3 regions of the Cobetia sp. 3AK genome follow, and region 1 is predicted to be linked to each of the others. Evidence: predicted binding sites of a transcription regulator. Region 1 holds the regulator's gene; each other region holds the start of a gene.
What was found. Region 1 encodes sigma-54, which starts transcription at its own class of promoters, with help from an activator protein. Its sites were predicted from a motif close to TGGCACNNNNNTTGCTNT; they were not measured.
Positions count from the first base shown of each region.

Region 1 (5,771 bases):
CCAAGGAGCTGGGTATCCAGGACGTCATTCAGGGCCGCGAGGACAAGCTGGTCGCGCTGACCAACCTGTGTCGCGAGCACGATATCGCGCTGGATGAGGTGGCCTACTGCGGAGATGACCTGCCGGATCGCGAAGCCATCCGTCGCGTCGGTCTGGGGGTCAGCGTTCCCAACGCCATGCCCTATGTGATGAGTGAAGCCAACTGGGTGACCACTCGTCAGGGCGGTGATGGTGCCGTGCGCGAGATCTGTGATCTGCTGCTCAAGGCACAGGGCCACTGGGCCTCGGTGCTGGATACCTATCTGCAGGAGTCGCGCGCCTGATGCCACGTCTTCCCCGTCCCTCTCCGCGCCTGTGGCTGATGCTGCTGCTCCTGCTGGTCGGCGGCGTCATGGCCCTGATCGAGCAGCGCAACAGTCTGGAATCGACAGTGGATGTCGACGCCAGCAGTGATGAGCCGGATTACTATCTCGACGGGGCTGACATGACGCGCTTCGATGCGCGGGGAGTGTCGATCCAGTCGATGACCTCCCCGCACATCGAACACACGCCAGGCGATGACGTGACGCGTGCGCAGGCACCGAAGATCCGGACCAACGACAGCGAAGACCGTCGCTGGTACGCCACGGGTGACAGTGGCGTGTTGAGCGCCGGCGGCGACACCTTCACCCTCGAGGGCAATGCCAGACTGCGCCAGCCTTCGGACGCCTGGACACTGGACACCGACGTGCTGCATTACAGTCGTGAGCAGAACCGTGCCTGGAGTGACGTGCCGGTGGTGATCACCCAGAATGGTCAACGCGTCGAGAGTGACCGCTTCAGCGCTGACCTCTCTCAGGATTCCGCCCAGCTGGAAGGCCGCGTCCGCAGTACCCTGCAACCCGGCAAGGGCAAGAGCGATGCCGCCCGGGAAGCCGAGACTCTCGACACCGGCAATGACACCACCCGTGACGATGATGGCCGCGTCTCCAGCACCTTCGATGCCGCACCGGCCCAGGATCAGTGAGCGCGCCCCTGCATGCGCCGAATCCTCTCTCCCCGATTTCCGCTTCACGATGGCCTGAGTGATCGTGAAGCCTTACCAGTTCTGCCAAGGAGCACTCCATGACTTCAACGACTCTCACGCCCTTGACGGTCTGGCGCCAGACACTCAGACCCGGTGTCATGGCCCTTGGCCTGGCACTTGGCATGACGACGCTTTCCCCGACCGCACTGGCGCTGGACAGCGATGCCAACCAGCCGATCAACATTGCCGCCGACTCACTGTCACTGGATGACAAGGCCGGCACGGCCACCTATACCGGTCGCGTGGAAATGCGCCAGGGCAGCATGAAGCTGGATGCCGCGCGCGTGGACATCAGTCGCGCCGACAGCGGCGAGATCTCCCTGGTCAAGGCCACCGGCCAGCGCGCCTACATGGAGCAGAAACCCGATACCGACGAGCGACTGGTCAAGGGCTGGGCGAATACCATTCGCTACCACGCGCTGGAGCGCCGGGTGGAACTGGTCGGCGATGCCCGCCTGGAGAAAGGCGATGACACCTTCGAAGGTGGCTACGTGGAATACTTCCTGGACAAGCGCCAGGTCAATGCCAGCAATGGCACCGATGCCTCATCCTCCGAGGGGTCACGCGTCCACATGACCCTGACGCCACGTGGCGCCAATGCCAGCAAGGATCAATGAGCATGACTGCTGCCAGCCCACGTACCCTCAGCGCTCGTCATCTGGCCAAGGCCTACAAGGGTCGCAAGGTCGTCAAGGACATCTCGCTGGAAATCCGCCAGGGTGACATCGTAGGCCTGCTGGGCCCCAACGGGGCCGGCAAGACGACCTCGTTCTACATGATCGTCGGCCTCGTGCGCTCGGATGCCGGTAGCGTGACCATCGATGACCACGACCTGTCCGGCGCCGCCATGCACCAGCGGGCTCGCGCCGGCATCGGCTATCTGCCCCAGGAAGCCTCGATCTTCCGCAAGCTCTCGGTGTCCGACAACATCATGGCGATCCTCGAGACGCGCAAGGATCTGGATCGCAACGGACGCAAGGCACGCCTGGAGGAGCTGCTCAACGAGTTCAGCATCACGCATATTCGTGACAGTGCCGGCATGAGCCTTTCCGGCGGGGAGCGCCGCCGCGTGGAGATCGCTCGCGCACTGGCCACCGAGCCAGACTTCGTGCTGCTAGATGAGCCGTTTGCCGGCGTGGACCCCATCTCGGTGGGCGAGATCAAGAGCATCGTGCGCCAGCTGCGTGACCGCGGCATCGGGGTGCTGATCACCGACCACAACGTGCGCGAGACACTCGACATCTGCGATACCGCCTACATCGTGGGCGATGGTCAGATCATCGCGCATGGCGACGCCGACACCATCCTCGCCAACCAGCAGGTGCGTGATGTCTACCTGGGCCATGAGTTCAAGCTCTAGCCCGAGAGTGCCGTCAGCCTGGTGAGAGCCGTCAGCCTGACGAGAGCCGTCCGACCTCTTCTGCTCTCACCAGCACCCTCCAGCACCCGCCACTTCCTGCTTCACTGTCGGGGCCTCGTTCCCCGCCCCCTCACGCAAGCGCCTCGACATGCGCTTGCGTGATCTCCCCGTGAACCTTCCTGCTCTGCCACACCTCACTCGAATGCATGACGTCCATACCACCTTGGTGGCAACATGGCATGCAAGTTGCTTGAATATTCTCGACTGCCCCTTGTCAGTGCCCCGACCCACGGTATAGCGTAGATGCACGTTCCTTTGCCGTGAATGACAGACCCCATGAAACCCACCTTGCAGCTTCGACTCGGCACTTCCCTGACCATGACCCCGCAACTTCAGCAAGCGATCCAGCTGCTGCAGTTGTCGACGCTGGACCTGCGTCAGGAGATACAGCAGGCGCTCGAGTCAAACCCCATGCTGGAGCTTGACGAGGAATACGAGTCGCTGGATGTCGCGGAGACACAGGACAAGAGCGAGATCTCCACCTCCGAGACCAACAGCGAGATTCCTGAAGAATACCCTCTCGACAGTGACTGGTCGGACCTCTACCAGGATCACGCAGGCAGCCTGACCAGTTCCGGCAGCGGAAGCTCGAGCGAGGACGGGCCGGACTTCGATCGCAACACCAGTGTCGAAAGCCTGCAGGACCATCTGCGCTGGCAGCTGGCGATGACGGACCTCGATGCGCGTGAACGCCAGATGGCGGAGAGTCTGATCGATGCGGTGGATGGGGCCGGCTACCTGAGCATGAGCCTGGACGAACTGGTCGATGGCCTGCGAGGTCAGGGACTGCCCGGCCTCAAGGCGTCGGAACTCGAGCAGGTCCTGCTGCGCCTTCAGCAGTTCGATCCCACCGGTGTGTTCGCTCGAGACCTGCGGGAATGCCTGCTGCTTCAGCTGGCCCTGCTGCCGGACGATCTGCCACTGCTGGCCCAGGCCCGCCGTCTGGTGCGGCAATTCCTCGAGGCACTGGGCAATGACGATCGCAAGCTGCTCAAGCGTCGCCTGAGCCTGGATGATGATGAGCTGGATCACGTCATTCGTCTGGTACGGGCGCTCGACCCGCGCCCAGCGTCCGCCTGGGGCGAGCCTGCCAGTGATTACGTCATCCCGGACCTGCTGGTCCGTCATACGCGTCACGGCTGGCAGGTCGAGCTCAACCCGGAAGCGCTGCCCAAGCTGCGTATCCAGCCGGAATATGCCGCCCTCATCAAGCGGGCCGACAAGTCCGCGGACAACACCTTCCTCAAGGACAATCTTCAGGAAGCCCGCTGGCTGATGAAGAGCCTGTCCTCACGCAACGACACCCTGCTCAAGGTGGGCCGCGAGATCATGGCGCGCCAGATCGACTTCCTCGAGCAGGGGGAAGAAGGCATGAAGCCGCTGATCCTCGCCAACATCGCGGAAGTGGTCGAGATGCACGAATCCACCATCTCGCGGGTGACCACCCAGAAATATATCCACACCCCGAGAGGCGTGTTCGAACTCAAGTTCTTCTTCTCGAGTCAGGTGGGTGGCAGCGGCAACGGTGACGCGCACTCCAGCACCGCGATCCGCGCGCGCATTCGCAAGCTGATCTCGGAAGAACCGGCGCGCAAGCCATTGTCCGACTCACGCCTGGTGGATCTGCTGGCCAGTGATGGCATCGAGGTAGCGCGCCGGACGGTCGCCAAGTATCGCGAGGCCATGGGCATCCCCTCCTCCAGCGAGCGCAAGCGCTTGGCGTGAGTCTCGATAACGGATACCCGCAAGCCAGCGGGCTCCACACGTCGGAGCGCTGAAGCTCGCCCCCTTGCACCTGCCATCCTGGCATCATCTGCCAATCGGTCGTCTGAATACCGGTTGGCAATGCCTGTCCTTGCGACTGCGTGAGTGACTTCACGCCCCCAATTGCCTATTTTTCCTGCCACTTTTCTCCAGAGTGCTTTCTTTTTCCCTCACATCCCACGGACAGATAGCCAGGGGTCGCCACCGACTCCTGCCACACGAACGTCGACGTAAATGCTGACATTGGCCACAAACGGCCGGTTTCTCGAGCCCCATTCCGTCCGTGATGCGAGGCGATGCTCATGAAGAACCTGCTGATATCCCTCGCTGGGTTGAAGACAAGCCTTGCCCCACGATGCAGCGCAGCGTTGATCTTTGTTCAAAGCTTGGGCATTGTCGGGGTAGACGCTCGGTACACCGGCACCGCCGCTCTCGCCAGCAGATGATCGCCACGAGACCATGGCCGGAGTCAGAAAGTGGCCGCGCGTTCAATCAGGGTTTGCTCGCAGTCAAAAAGGGTTACAATTCAAAGGCAACCCGCTGGATAAAGGAGCGTGTCCATGCAAGTGAATATCACCGGGCATCATGTGGAACTCACCGATCCTCTCCGCGATTATGTCAACGAGAAGCTCGCTCGCCTCGAACGGCATTACGACAACATCACCAATGTTCAGGTGACACTGTCGATCGAGAAGGAACGCCAACAAGCTGCCTGCACCCTGCACGCCGCTGGCGCCGACCTCCATGCCCTGGCAGAAGACCCCAACATGTACGCTGCCATCGACGCGCTCGCCGACAAGCTGGACCGCCAGCTGGTCAAACACAAGGAAAAGTCCCAGGCTCGCTCTCAGGGCACCGGGACCCGTTGACCTTCTGCCATGACACTTGATCAGATTCTTCCCCCCGAGCGCACGCTCTACGGCGTCCCCGGGGGGAGCAAGAAGCGGGTGCTGGAATTCTTCAGCACCTTCATTGCTCAGAACATTCCCAGCCTGGACAGCCAGGAAGTCTTCTCGCGCCTGATCGGGCGCGAGAGACTGGGTTCGACGGGTATCGGCCACGGCGTGGCCGTGCCACATGCACGCAGTCCACACTGCAAGACCCCCATCGCGGCGTTCATGAAGCTCGGTGACCCCATCGACTTTGACGCCATCGATGGCGAACCCATCGATCTGCTGTTCGTGCTGCTGGTCCCCGAGGAGGCAGATGACACCCATCTCACTCTGCTCGGCCAGGTGGCGGAACTGCTCAACTCGCCCACCAACCGGGCAGCATTGCGCCAGGCAGACAGTCAGCGAGCATTGTTCGATGCCCTGACCTCGGCCATCGCCGAATTGCCGGCGCGCTGAACCTGCAAGCCCGGACTCGCTCCGGGCTTGTCGCTGACTGGCCTCAGGCACCCTCCGCTTTCACCTCATGCTGACCTCGCCCTGGGAGAGCACTCCATGAAGATCGTGATCATCAGTGGTCGCTCCGGTTCCGGCAAATCGATTGCCCTCCAGGCGCTGGAAGACATTGGCT
Region 1 is NZ_JARWKR010000001.1:469,025-474,795, forward strand. It holds gene QD228_RS02035 (HAD hydrolase family protein) at 1-323, shown strand, start outside; gene lptC (LPS export ABC transporter periplasmic protein LptC) at 323-1,006, shown strand; gene lptA (lipopolysaccharide transport periplasmic protein LptA) at 1,105-1,683, shown strand; gene lptB (LPS export ABC transporter ATP-binding protein) at 1,680-2,426, shown strand; gene QD228_RS02055 (RNA polymerase factor sigma-54) at 2,763-4,211, shown strand; gene raiA (ribosome-associated translation inhibitor RaiA) at 4,811-5,119, shown strand; gene QD228_RS02065 (PTS sugar transporter subunit IIA) at 5,129-5,599, shown strand; gene rapZ (RNase adapter RapZ) at 5,696-5,771, shown strand, end outside.

Region 2 (5,771 bases), on a different contig from region 1:
GCTCGTACTGCTGGGTGGTGATCAGCACGCCGACGGTGCCGGAGCCCATCCATGAGGCGGTGGCATCGATGGCACTGCGACCGGGTAGATTGAAGATGGCGCGGAACGGACGGCGAACCAGGCTGCCGATGAATTCCATGAAGCCGAAGTCCACCAGCAGCGGCAGCAGAATGGCCGCGAAGAAGAAGAAGGTCAGCAGGACAGGGGCGAGATCATTGAGCATCACGCCGCCGGTGAAGGCCGCCGTGACGGCGGCTGGCCCCCACTGGAAGTAGGTCATCAGCGCGAAGATGGCGCCCAGGGCGCGCATGGCAAACCACACCGGTGCGACATCGAACAGCTCATGCGCTGCACCCTGACGTGCCCAGTTCGGCTTGGCGAGCTTGACGAAGCCGGTGAGGATCACCGACAGACACAGCACCGCGACGGCGATGGCGGGCAAGGCGCTGCCGAGCGTGGCCTTGAGCCAATCGGCCATCAGGCCCATGCCGATGTTGATGGTGTCGCCAACGCTGAACGGCACCAGGAAGAAGCTGACGCCGAGCAGTGACGGCACCAGGAATTTCATCAGCCCCCTGGCCGTCAGCGGCACCGGGCGGGTGGCGATCAGGTCCTTCTTCGGGCGGGCCGCTGGGGTCGCGGCGGAGTCAGACGCGGAGTCATGCTGGGACGGTGCGTGCTCCGCCGTCGGGTCGATGCTGGTTGTCATTCGGGTCACCTTGATCTTGTTGTAATGGTCAGGCTCTGATCGGTCATTCGGCATGCGACATGCCGTCTTCGCGGGGGATTCTTCACGTGCCAGAGACGGGACAGGCCCCTGGCACGCGACCCGCCCTCCGGCGGGGTCTTTCACTGGCAATGGAGGTGCGGTGCGACTCAGTCGCGCTGTTGCACGCCCGGCAATACGCAGAGCATCTCGTAGAGCAGGGTCGCGCCCATCAGCGCGGTGTTGCCGCTGGTGTCGTAGGGCGGAGAGACTTCCATCAGGTCACCGCCGACGATATTGAGGCCACGTGCGCCGCGCACGATTTCCATGCCCTGGGGCATGGTCAGGCCGCCGGCTTCCACGGTGCCGGTACCGGGGGCGACGGAGGGGTCCAGTCCGTCGATGTCGAAGGTGATGTACACCGGGCGATCGCCCATCATGTCTCGCACTTCGGCCATCAGCGGGGCGAGTGACTTGAACCAGCACATCTCGGCGGTTTCCACGCGGAAGCCCTGCTGCCGGCACCAGTCGAAGTCATCGGCGGAGTAGCCGGTGCCACGCAGGCCGATCTGCACCACGCGGTGGCTGTCGAGCAGGCCTTCTTCCTGGGCGCGACGAATCGGCGTGCCGTGGGCGATGGGCTCGCCGAACATGTGGTCATTCACGTCGGCGTGGGCATCGATGTGGATCAGGCCGACCGGGCCGTGCTTCTTGGCGATGGCGCGCAGCACCGGCAGGGTGACGGTGTGGTCACCGCCCAGGGTGAGCGGCACGCAATCGTGGCTGAGCACTTCATCGTAGAATTTCTCGATGATGTCCATGCTCTTGGGCAGGTGGAAGGTGTTGATCGGCACATCGCCGATGTCCGCCACCTGCAGGCTGTCGAAGGGCGCGGCGCGGGTGGCCATGTTGTAGGGGCGCAGCATGCGCGATTCATCACGGATCTGACGCGGGCCGAGACGCGCGCCCGGGCGGTTGGAGGTACCGATGTCCAGCGGAATGCCGATGAAGGCGGCATCCAGGCCTTCCGCGGTTTCCTGAGCCGGCAGGCGCATCATGGTGGCCGGCCCGCCGAAACGTGGCATGTCGTTGCCGCCCAGTGGCTGATTGAATTCGCTCATCTGTCTCTCCAGGGTCTTGAGTCGCTCGCGATACGCTGACGGCGAGCGGGGTATTGTGATGGTTCGCCTGATCGCCTGGCCGGACGGTGTCATGAAAGCCGGCGATTCTCCTTGGCGCATACCCCAGCATTGCAGTAACCATGCCAACTTTCAGTCGATTGATTTTATTGGATTTTTTAAAGAGGTGGTTGTCGAGTGATTCATTTGTGGATCACTCGTGCGCCAATACTGATTCAAAAATGGATCACTGATTCATTTGTGGATCACATTCAGGCATCATCGAGAGTGTCTTTTAGCGCTGTACTTGCAGCGCAGTACTTGCAGCGCACTGTCAGGAAGTGCGCTGTCGTCAAAAGCACCTCTTGAAAAGACGTGCAAGACAGACCTGCGAGAAAGACCCGCAGAAAGCCCCGTCCCGATTCACAGGCTCGACCATGAGGTGCCCGCCATGTCAGAGCTCGACCACCAGATTCTCAAGACCATCATCGACACCGCTCACGATCACTACTTCGTGGTGAGCGCGGACGGCCAGGTGCTGGATGTCAGCCCCGGCGCCGCGGCGGTCTATGGCATGACGCGTGAGGCGCTGTGTGCCGCCAACGTGCATGACCTGGAAGCCAGCGGGGTGCTCAAACCCTCCATCAGCCTGGAGGTGCTGCGCACGGGGCGAACGCTGCAGATGATGCAGCTCACCGCCACTGGACGGCGAGTGGTGGCGCAGGCGCATCCGGTATTCGTCGCGGGCAAGCTCGAGTGCGTGGTCAGCCGCTCGATGGATCTCACCGATATCCAACTGTTGCAGCAGGAATATGCCGTGCTCCAGCAGCGCTTCACGGATCACCTGCGGCGCAACTCGCGGGGCAGTGAGCTGGGCGGGGGGAGTGCGGGGGAAAGTGATTGGGGGGCGGTGGGGAGTGCGCGCTCCGGTGCCGAGCAGACCACCCATGACGCGCAGCAGCAGGGGCGTGCCCTGTGTGAGCAGGCCGCGCGCGAGCAGGCAGAGTGTGAAGACGCCGCGCTGGAACTGGGCGAGCTACAGGTCAAAAGCCCCGTGATGCGTGAGATAGCGCTGCTGCTCAAGCGGGTCGCGCCCACCAACGCCACGGTACTGATGCTGGGCGAATCCGGGGTCGGCAAGACGGCCTTCGCCCATCAACTGCATCGCTGGAGCCAACGCGCCGACGGCCCCTTCATCGAGGTGAACTGTGGCGCCATCCCCGAAAGCCTGTTCGAGTCCGAGATGTTCGGCTATCAAGCCGGTGCCTTCACCGGCGCGGGCAATCGCGGCAAGGCGGGCCTGATGGAGCAGGCCGAAGGCGGCACCCTGTTTCTGGATGAAATCGGTGAGCTGCCGCTCGCCACCCAGACCAAGCTGCTCAAGGTGATTCAGGACGGAATGATCACCCGCCTGGGCGACACCACCACCCGCCGCGCCGACTTCCGACTGGTCGTCGCCACCAATCAAGACCTCGCCGCCCGCGTGGAGCAGGGACAATTCCGCCTCGACCTCTACTACCGCATCAATGTGCTCCCCGTCAGCCTGCCGCCGCTGCGCGAACGCCGCGAAGACATTCCCGCCCTGATAGAGCAACACCTCTCACGCCTCAATCAACGTCACGGTCGTCGCAAACTCCTCGACGCTACCCTATGGCCCGTTCTCATGCGCCAGGACTGGCTCGGTAATATCCGCGAACTGGAAAACTGGCTGGAACGCGCCTGGCTCAGCGCCCCCAGTGATGTCATCGACAGCGACTCAGTAAAATCACTGCTCAACACTTGTTCCACGAATAACGCTAATGGACTAGGCAATTCATTTGGCTTCAGTAATGACAAATCTAATGGAATAGGCGTTACTGAAAGTTTTCCCACTGCCGATACCTTACATAGTGACAATTCCCTCTCAGTGCATGCCGCTGAGGGGGCGGTAGCCATGCCAATACCCAAACTCGGCCCCAACGAAACGCTCAAGGAAGGCTTGGCACGCATCGAAGCACAGTGGCTACGCGAGATGGCAGCCGAGCTGCCCAGTACCTATGCGATAGCCAAGAGGGCAGGGATCAGCCAGCCTTCGGTGGTGAGGAAACTTAAAAATGTATAATCAAATTAATATTGTACTTTCTTGTTAGGGAGGAAGTATGGATATAGTTATAATTTCAGCTTTTGTTTCGGCTACGATTACGATGCTAATTAATTATTTCAAAATAACTTATTCAGCCTCTGTAATTTATAGATATGAAGAAAAAAGAGAAATAAGAAAATTTGTAGTCAGACATCATGGTTATTTGGTCCGTTATACAAGCAATATGAGTTACAGGTTGTTTAACATGTATTCAAATAAAAATAGATGTTGGTTAGATGTTGGTAAGAAATATTCTTCCAACAATTACTATTACAATAGCACCCTTTATAGGTTTATGTGTGTGATTGCTTGTATTTACCAAGTAGATCAAGAATCACTGATTATGAATACCAAAGTGGCTGAGAAAAAAGATTTGTTGTTTTTAAATTACTCCGAAGCAATACATTGGGTTATGACAGATACAGCCCTTTTTGAAGGGTTGGATTATAATAACTATGAGCAATCATGTCATTTTTTTTCGGATAAGCTAAGAGAATATGGCGCATTATGTGTTAATGAAGATAAGGTGGTTAGTATGGATATCTTTTTGAAGCATATTAACCATGAGTCTGGTATAGGGCCCGTATTAGATTATTTTGATGGCATCGAATTAGATGAGAATAATTTTAAGTGGGATAGGTTGGTTGTTCTTCATCTTATATTGCTTGCTTTCCTAAATGAATATGGCTATCGGAGACATAGAAGTGACGATAAGGTTTTCCTTGAAGTCGCAGGGAAGATCAATAACATACAGGTCTTAACTAACTTTGTCGAGTGGATCCCTAAGCTAGATTTAAATAATAACAAAGAGATTAGAAAGATAATGTGTGCATATGAAAAGCTGCCACGAGTTAAGCGCATATAATATTCATTATTGAGTATTCATACAAGGAGATGGCGATATGGATAAAAGAATTGAGGGTTCATGGTTAATACATCATACTCAGAAGTTGGGCCTAGTTACTTCTAATAATGAATATAGTTGCACTGAGATGGCGGGAAAAGCAGGTATGCTGCTTTCTGCCATTTCAGCTGATGATCAAGCTGATATTGATATGATAAGGGTAGAGGCTCTAGCCGGATCTGCTAACATCTCAAGGCTTGAACTTCCCACTTTACTGGGGCTGCTTGAAGAGAAAGGTGTTATTGATAAAAGCAAAAATTCCATATCTGTATTAGGTACTACCACCCATAGTTCTTTGATTCATACCTCCAATTTTTTTAGAGACTTCAACCCTAGACCTATAGAATTAGCAGCGATTGAACTTTCTGAATTAGCTTCTGACAAGCCAATCGATAAAAAAGAAGCTTTTCAATATTTCTCAGATACCTATCGACTTGATACCCCTTCTACTAAGAGGTTTTTCGAGACTTCAGAAATTATAGGTTTTATTGATAGTGAGAAATATGGTCGTGATAAGGAGATATATTTTAACGGTAATGTGTTTAGAAGCGGTAGCCCGAAAAAGATAAAATCAGTTCTTGACACTCTATCTCCAATAGATAATCAAAATCTGTTAAGTATTAATGGAGAACTAAAAAAAACTGCATGTATGAGTGTAATCGAAGTAAGAAAAGTATTGGGTGTACCTCTTTTTGATAAACTATGTGCTGTGGGTTATTTTGATATAAACGTAGTAAGTAACAGTCAGACTGATTATGGATACGTTACGCTACCATCGACGTTTTCTAAATATAGTTCTTCGATGGTCGATGATGCTTTTGATTTGGCTAAAGCTTTTGTGAGTTCTCTCACGTATGGGATGACGCGAAGTGAATATCCACGAGGTAAAATAAGTATGATTAATAGGCTTCTTCAAGTTTT
Region 2 is NZ_JARWKR010000004.1:86,906-92,676, forward strand. It holds gene QD228_RS07000 (YjiH family protein) at 1-568, opposite strand, end outside; gene speB (agmatinase) at 877-1,827, opposite strand; gene QD228_RS07010 (sigma 54-interacting transcriptional regulator) at 2,276-3,925, shown strand; gene QD228_RS07015 (hypothetical protein) at 3,963-4,811, shown strand; gene QD228_RS07020 (hypothetical protein) at 4,849-5,771, shown strand, end outside.
Region 2: the regulator sigma-54 is predicted to act here: its motif matches at 1,956-1,973, upstream of speB (agmatinase).

Region 3 (5,771 bases), on a different contig from region 1:
CATCCTGGCTACCACCACCTGAATTGGTGCCACCGATCATTAGGCCCGTAGCACCTATCACGCCGAGTGCCGCCAGAGTCGTTCCTGATGCGCCCAATGTTGTGGCCAGAAAAGCGGACTCAATCGTATTTTCTACTGGTATGGCTTCGTAGGGGATATTGCCGGGAGACGTGCCGGCCATGTCGATGCGGTAGATATCGCCAGCGAAGTCATCACCCTGAAGATACAGGTGGCTTTCTTCCTGTGGATCGATATAGAAGCCGTCCAGGGTAATGACTTCACCATTCTGCAGTGTCAGGACAAGGTCATCACCCGAGCGAGACAGACCTGCGATTTCGTCGGGTGATATATCCAATGACACATCGGATGCTTCGTTGAGTCTGACTTCACGCACTTGACGAAGAACAGTGTCCTGTAAGGACAGACCGCTGTGTCCTGCGACCTTGGCATTGACCGGCATAGATGATTCTCCCTTGCAGTTTTTCTTTTTGATTCCTTTGTTAGGGGGAATCTTAAATATTGATCTGCGTCAAATCTACTGAGGGTTATCGCAGTTATTGCACAAAGCTATAGGGTGAGGATCATTTGTTCAGGAGCGATTGTTTATCTATCGTTTAATGAGTAGTAGGTTTTATTTTTCTATTACCTCGTGTTTGTAATGTTGAGAATCTCGTGTCGCAAAATGTCGCGATAATGTATATATTTTTTTCATAATGTATCTTTTTAGTAACTGGTTTTGTCTTTTGTGTTTCCTTCATTCGATTTTTGATGAATTGGCTAGTGATCATTTTTGGCCAAAAGCATGAGATGCGTAGTACTTGAAGATTAATCTTGCTGCTCTACAGTTAAACGATAATAAAACGTTTTACAGATATTTACACCTTGTATAGCCTGTGGCTGGTGCCTGTTGGGTATTATCCATGTCCAACTGTTCCGTCGAGGTGGCGACACAGTGAAGAGGGAAGACAGAGGTTTATGGGTTAGTAGAATCCAAAAATAGATACTGTTCTGCCATATAGTGATAGGTGGTAAATGGCATGAGTCTTATGCTGAAAGGGGAATTTCATCAATGCTGAGTCAGTATGAAAGAACTTGTCTTGAGGCGTTCAGGAATACCCATAGAGGTAAGCAGAAGGCATTGAGAGCCACGGCACTTCTACTTGTGGATGAGGGCATCAGTGCCAAGGTGGTGGCAATTCGATTGGGGGTGACAAAAGAATCGATTGTCAATTGGATTGATAGGTGGAAAGTGACTCGGTGGACGATGTTGGAGGACAGGCCCAGACCTGGTCGTCCTCCAAAATTCTCTGCAGTAGATAGAGCTGCGATAAAGCATCTGCTTGAGAGATACTCAGGAGATCTCTGCAAGGTGCAGTTCTACTTCGAGGTTGAGCATGGTAAATCCATCAGCCTGGTGACATTGCGAAAATACCGAAAGGAAATCCATCAGCGCTTGCCACCTCCTTCAGAAACGTTTCAGGGTAGTCATCCTGAGGGATGAGTCCGAGAAGATCATGGTCTTCTCGGGCATGCTGCCACTGTCTGAGAAGCCTGTTACACCTCCTGTTCCCTCTAGTGACCTTCTTGCATAACCATTCTAGAGAATGGTCATTCACTCGCCTCGAGTGGTTTTGGTATTCCTTGTTGACTCTGCATTGTCGTGGATCGGCCTATTTTGGTGCGGTGTGCTTGGCGTGCCTCATGATTATGCACTGTACTGGTGCGCTCTTTGCGCGCCCGATTCCTGACACCCTGTTTCCCTCCATCAGTTCGCCCCTGCTTATGACTGGCACATCAATTGCACTACCTCAGTCGGGATAACAAGTACAACAAGATACGAGGGAATGTCGTGAACAAGAAAATTGCTGCCGCAATGCTGTCCGCCTGTGTCGGTTTCTCGCTGGCCAATGTCGCCCAGGCGGAAGAGGGGCCGATCAAGGTCGGCATCCTGCATTCACTGTCCGGCACCATGGCGATCAGTGAATCGACTCTGAAAGACACCATGTTGATGCTGATCGAGAAGCAGAACGAGAAGGGCGGGCTGCTGGGACGCAAGCTGGAGCCCGTCGTGGTCGACCCGGCCTCCAACTGGCCGCTGTTTGCCGAGAAGGCGCGTGAACTGCTGGCGCAGGACAAGGTCGATGTCATCTTCGGCAACTGGACGTCCGTCTCGCGCAAGTCGGTGCTGCCGGTGGTCGAGGAGCTCAACGGCCTGTTGTTCTATCCGGTGCAGTATGAGGGCGAGGAGTCCTCGGAGAATGTCTTCTATACCGGGGCGGCGCCCAATCAGCAGGCGATTCCGGCAGTGGATTATCTGATGAACGACGTGGGCGTGGAGCGCTGGGTGCTGGCAGGCACGGACTATGTCTATCCGCGTACCACCAACAAGATCCTGGCCGCCTACCTCAAGTCTCACGGTGTGGCCGATGAGGATGTGATGGTCAATTACACGCCCTTCGGTCATTCCAACTGGCAGTCCATCGTCTCGGACATCAAGTCCTTCGGCAGCGCGGGCAAGAAGACAGCCGTGGTGTCCACCATCAACGGCGATGCCAATGTGCCGTTCTATCGTGAGCTGGCCAACCAGGGCATCGATGCCGAGGACATTCCGGTGGTGGCCTTCTCGGTGGGCGAGCAGGAGCTCTCGGGCATCGATACCGCGCCGCTGGTCGGGCATCTCGCGGCCTGGAACTACTTCATGAGCGTGGATAGCGACACCAACTACGACTTCATCGATGAGTGGATCGCCTACACCGGCAAGGAAGATGCCGTCACCAATGATCCGATGGAAGCCCACTACATCGGCTTCAACATGTGGATGGAAGCCGCTCGCAAGGCGGGCAGTGTCGAGGTCGATGCGGTCAAGGACGCCATCATCGGCGTATCCGTTCCCAACCTGACCGGCGGCTACGCCACCATGATGCCCAACCATCACATCACCAAACCGGTGCTGATCGGCGAGATCCAGGACAACGGTCAGTTCTCCGTCGTCTGGCAGACCCCCTCCACTGTGGCAGGCGATGCCTGGTCGGACTATCTGGAAGGTTCCAAGGACCTGATCAGTGACTGGCGCAAGCCGATGGAGTGCGGCAACTACAACGTCGTGACCCATTCCTGTGGGGCTCAACAGAACGTCGCCACGCAATGATGCGTAGCACGTTCTGAGAGTGAGGCGGCGCGCATGTGAACCTGCGTGCCGCCTCACTGAGTGTCGGCTCCGAGGTCGCGACGCCCTCGGAGACTGATGACGCCTTCGCGCGTTCACCATGGATGGCCTTCTTGATGTCTATCTCCGTTTCAACGATGTTCCGCTGGTGCTGGCAGAGGATGCTGCTGATCTGTCTTCTGTCATTCCCCCTGTTTGCCGCTGCCCAGTCCGAATCCGCGACTGGGCAGTCAGCGCGTCTGTCTGACAGCGCTGCCCAGACCTTGCTGACCCGACTTGCCGAGGCGCGCAATCCCGCCAAGCCGGCCGTGATCGATGAGATCGCCGTGAGCGGCGATGAGCGCGCGCGTGGCTGGCTGGAAGCCTTCTCCTCAAGCAAGCTGGCTCGCCTCAAGAGCGGCGAGCGCTTCCTGATCATCGACAGCAATCGCGGCCGCGAATGGGCCGTTTCCGACGCCCTGTCCGGCGACTCCGCCGGCAAGGTCTCGCGGCGTGAGCTCGAGACACTGCGCAGCAACAACTCGCTGCGCGGCCACATCGATGGCGTGCTGTCGATGATCGACCTGTCGTCCCCGGAGGCCGAGGTCCGGCTCACGGCGGCGCGCGGCCTGCGCGGCAGTGTCGATGAGACCATGGCCGAGCGGCTGCCGAGCCTGATCGAGCAGGAAGCCGATACTGATATCCGCGCCACCCTGGCGGAGGCGCTCGCCATCCAGCAGCTGGAAGCCAATGGCGACCCTGCGGCGCTGGAGACGCTGTCCGGCAGCCTGAACGCCGCGGCGATTGCCGCCATCAATGGTGCTGCGGCCAGTGATGACCCGCAGCTGGCCAAGGCCGCTCGGGTAGCACTGGCCGGTATCGAGCAGAAGCTCCAGCTCAACAGCGGGCTCGAGACGCTCTACTTCGGCCTCTCGCTGGGCTCGGTACTGGTGCTGGCTGCCATCGGGCTTGCCATCACCTTCGGTGTCATGGGCGTGATCAACATGGCGCATGGCGAACTGATCATGCTGGGCGCCTACACCACCTGGGGCATGCAGCAGCTGCTGCCCGGGCAGCCGGGACTGGCACTGCTGCTTTCCATTCCCGCAGGCTTTCTGGTCGCGGCGGCGGTGGGCGTCATCATCGAGCGCAGCGTCATCCAGCACCTCAAGGGGCGTCCGCTGGAGACCTTGCTGGCCACCTTCGGCATCAGCCTGATCCTGCAGCAGCTGGTGCGTACCACCATCTCGCCCCTGAATCGCATCGTGGTCACGCCGGAGTGGATGAGCGGCTCGCTGATGATCAACGAGGCGCTGTCATTGACGCTCAATCGCCTCTACATCATCGGCTTCGCGCTGTTCGTGTTCGCCGGCCTGATGCTGATCATGCGCCGCACCCGTCTCGGGCTCGAGGTGCGGGCGGTGACCCAGAATCGTGCCATGGCGCGCTCGATGGGCATCAAGGCGACGCGTGTCGACATCATGACCTTCGCACTCGGCTCCGGCGTTGCCGGCCTTGCCGGTGTCGCGCTCTCGCAGATCACCAACGTCGGGCCGAACCTGGGCCAGAACTACATTATCGACTCCTTCATGGTGGTGGTGTTCGGCGGGGTCGGCAATCTGTGGGGCACGCTGGTGGCCGGCATGTCGCTGGGACTGCTCAATCAGTTCCTCGAGCCCTGGGCGGGTGCGGTCCTCGCCAAGATCGTGGTGCTGGTCTTCATCATCCTGTTCATTCAAAAGCGCCCGCGGGGACTCTTCCCGCAGAAGGGCCGCGCCGCGGAGGGTTGATCCATGCCTGATTCACGTTCCTGGCTGGCGCGCCCCTTCACGGAGCGCTCCACCCAGATATTCCTGGCAGTCCTGACACTGTCGGTACTCGCGGTCACGCTGCTGCATGTGCTGCTGCCCGAGAGTAATCCGCTGCATGTCAGCACCTTCACCGTCACCTTGCTGGGCAAGTACCTGTGCTATGCGCTGCTGGCGGTGGCGGTGGATCTCGTCTGGGGCTACCTGGGCATCCTCAGCCTGGGCCACGGCGCCTTCTTCGCGCTGGGTGGTTACGCCATGGGCATGTACCTGATGCGCCAGGTGGGCGACCGCGGCGTCTATGGCAATCCGGAGCTGCCGGATTTCATGGTCTTCCTCAACTGGCAGGAGCTGCCGTGGTTCTGGCAGGGCTTTGACATGCCGGCCTTCGCCTTCCTGATGGTGCTGCTGGCACCGGGGCTGCTGGCGCTGGTGTTCGGATTCCTGGCCTTCCGCTCCCGCGTCACCGGTGTCTATCTCTCCATCATTACCCAGGCGCTGACCTTCGCCTTGATGCTGGCGTTCTTCCGCAACGAGATGGGCTTTGGCGGCAACAACGGCCTGACTGACTTCAAGGACATGCTGGGCTTCGATCTGCGCACGGATGCCATGCGCGTCGCGCTGTTCATCGCCAGTGGTGTGGCGCTGGGGCTCGGCTATCTGCTGTGTCGCGGCATCGTCGGCTCCAAGCTCGGGCGTTTGAGCATCGCCTGTCGCGACGCCGAGGCGCGCACGCGCTTTCTGGGCTATCGCGTCGAACGTGTGCAGCTGTTCATCTTCGTGGTCTCGGCGATGCTGGCCGGTGTGGCGGGAGCGCT
Region 3 is NZ_JARWKR010000005.1:127-5,897, forward strand. It holds partial or broken gene QD228_RS08260 (BapA prefix-like domain-containing protein) at 1-460, opposite strand, end outside; gene urtA (urea ABC transporter substrate-binding protein) at 1,874-3,148, shown strand; gene urtB (urea ABC transporter permease subunit UrtB) at 3,328-4,935, shown strand; gene urtC (urea ABC transporter permease subunit UrtC) at 4,939-5,771, shown strand, end outside.
Region 3: the regulator sigma-54 is predicted to act here: its motif matches at 1,788-1,805, upstream of urtA (urea ABC transporter substrate-binding protein).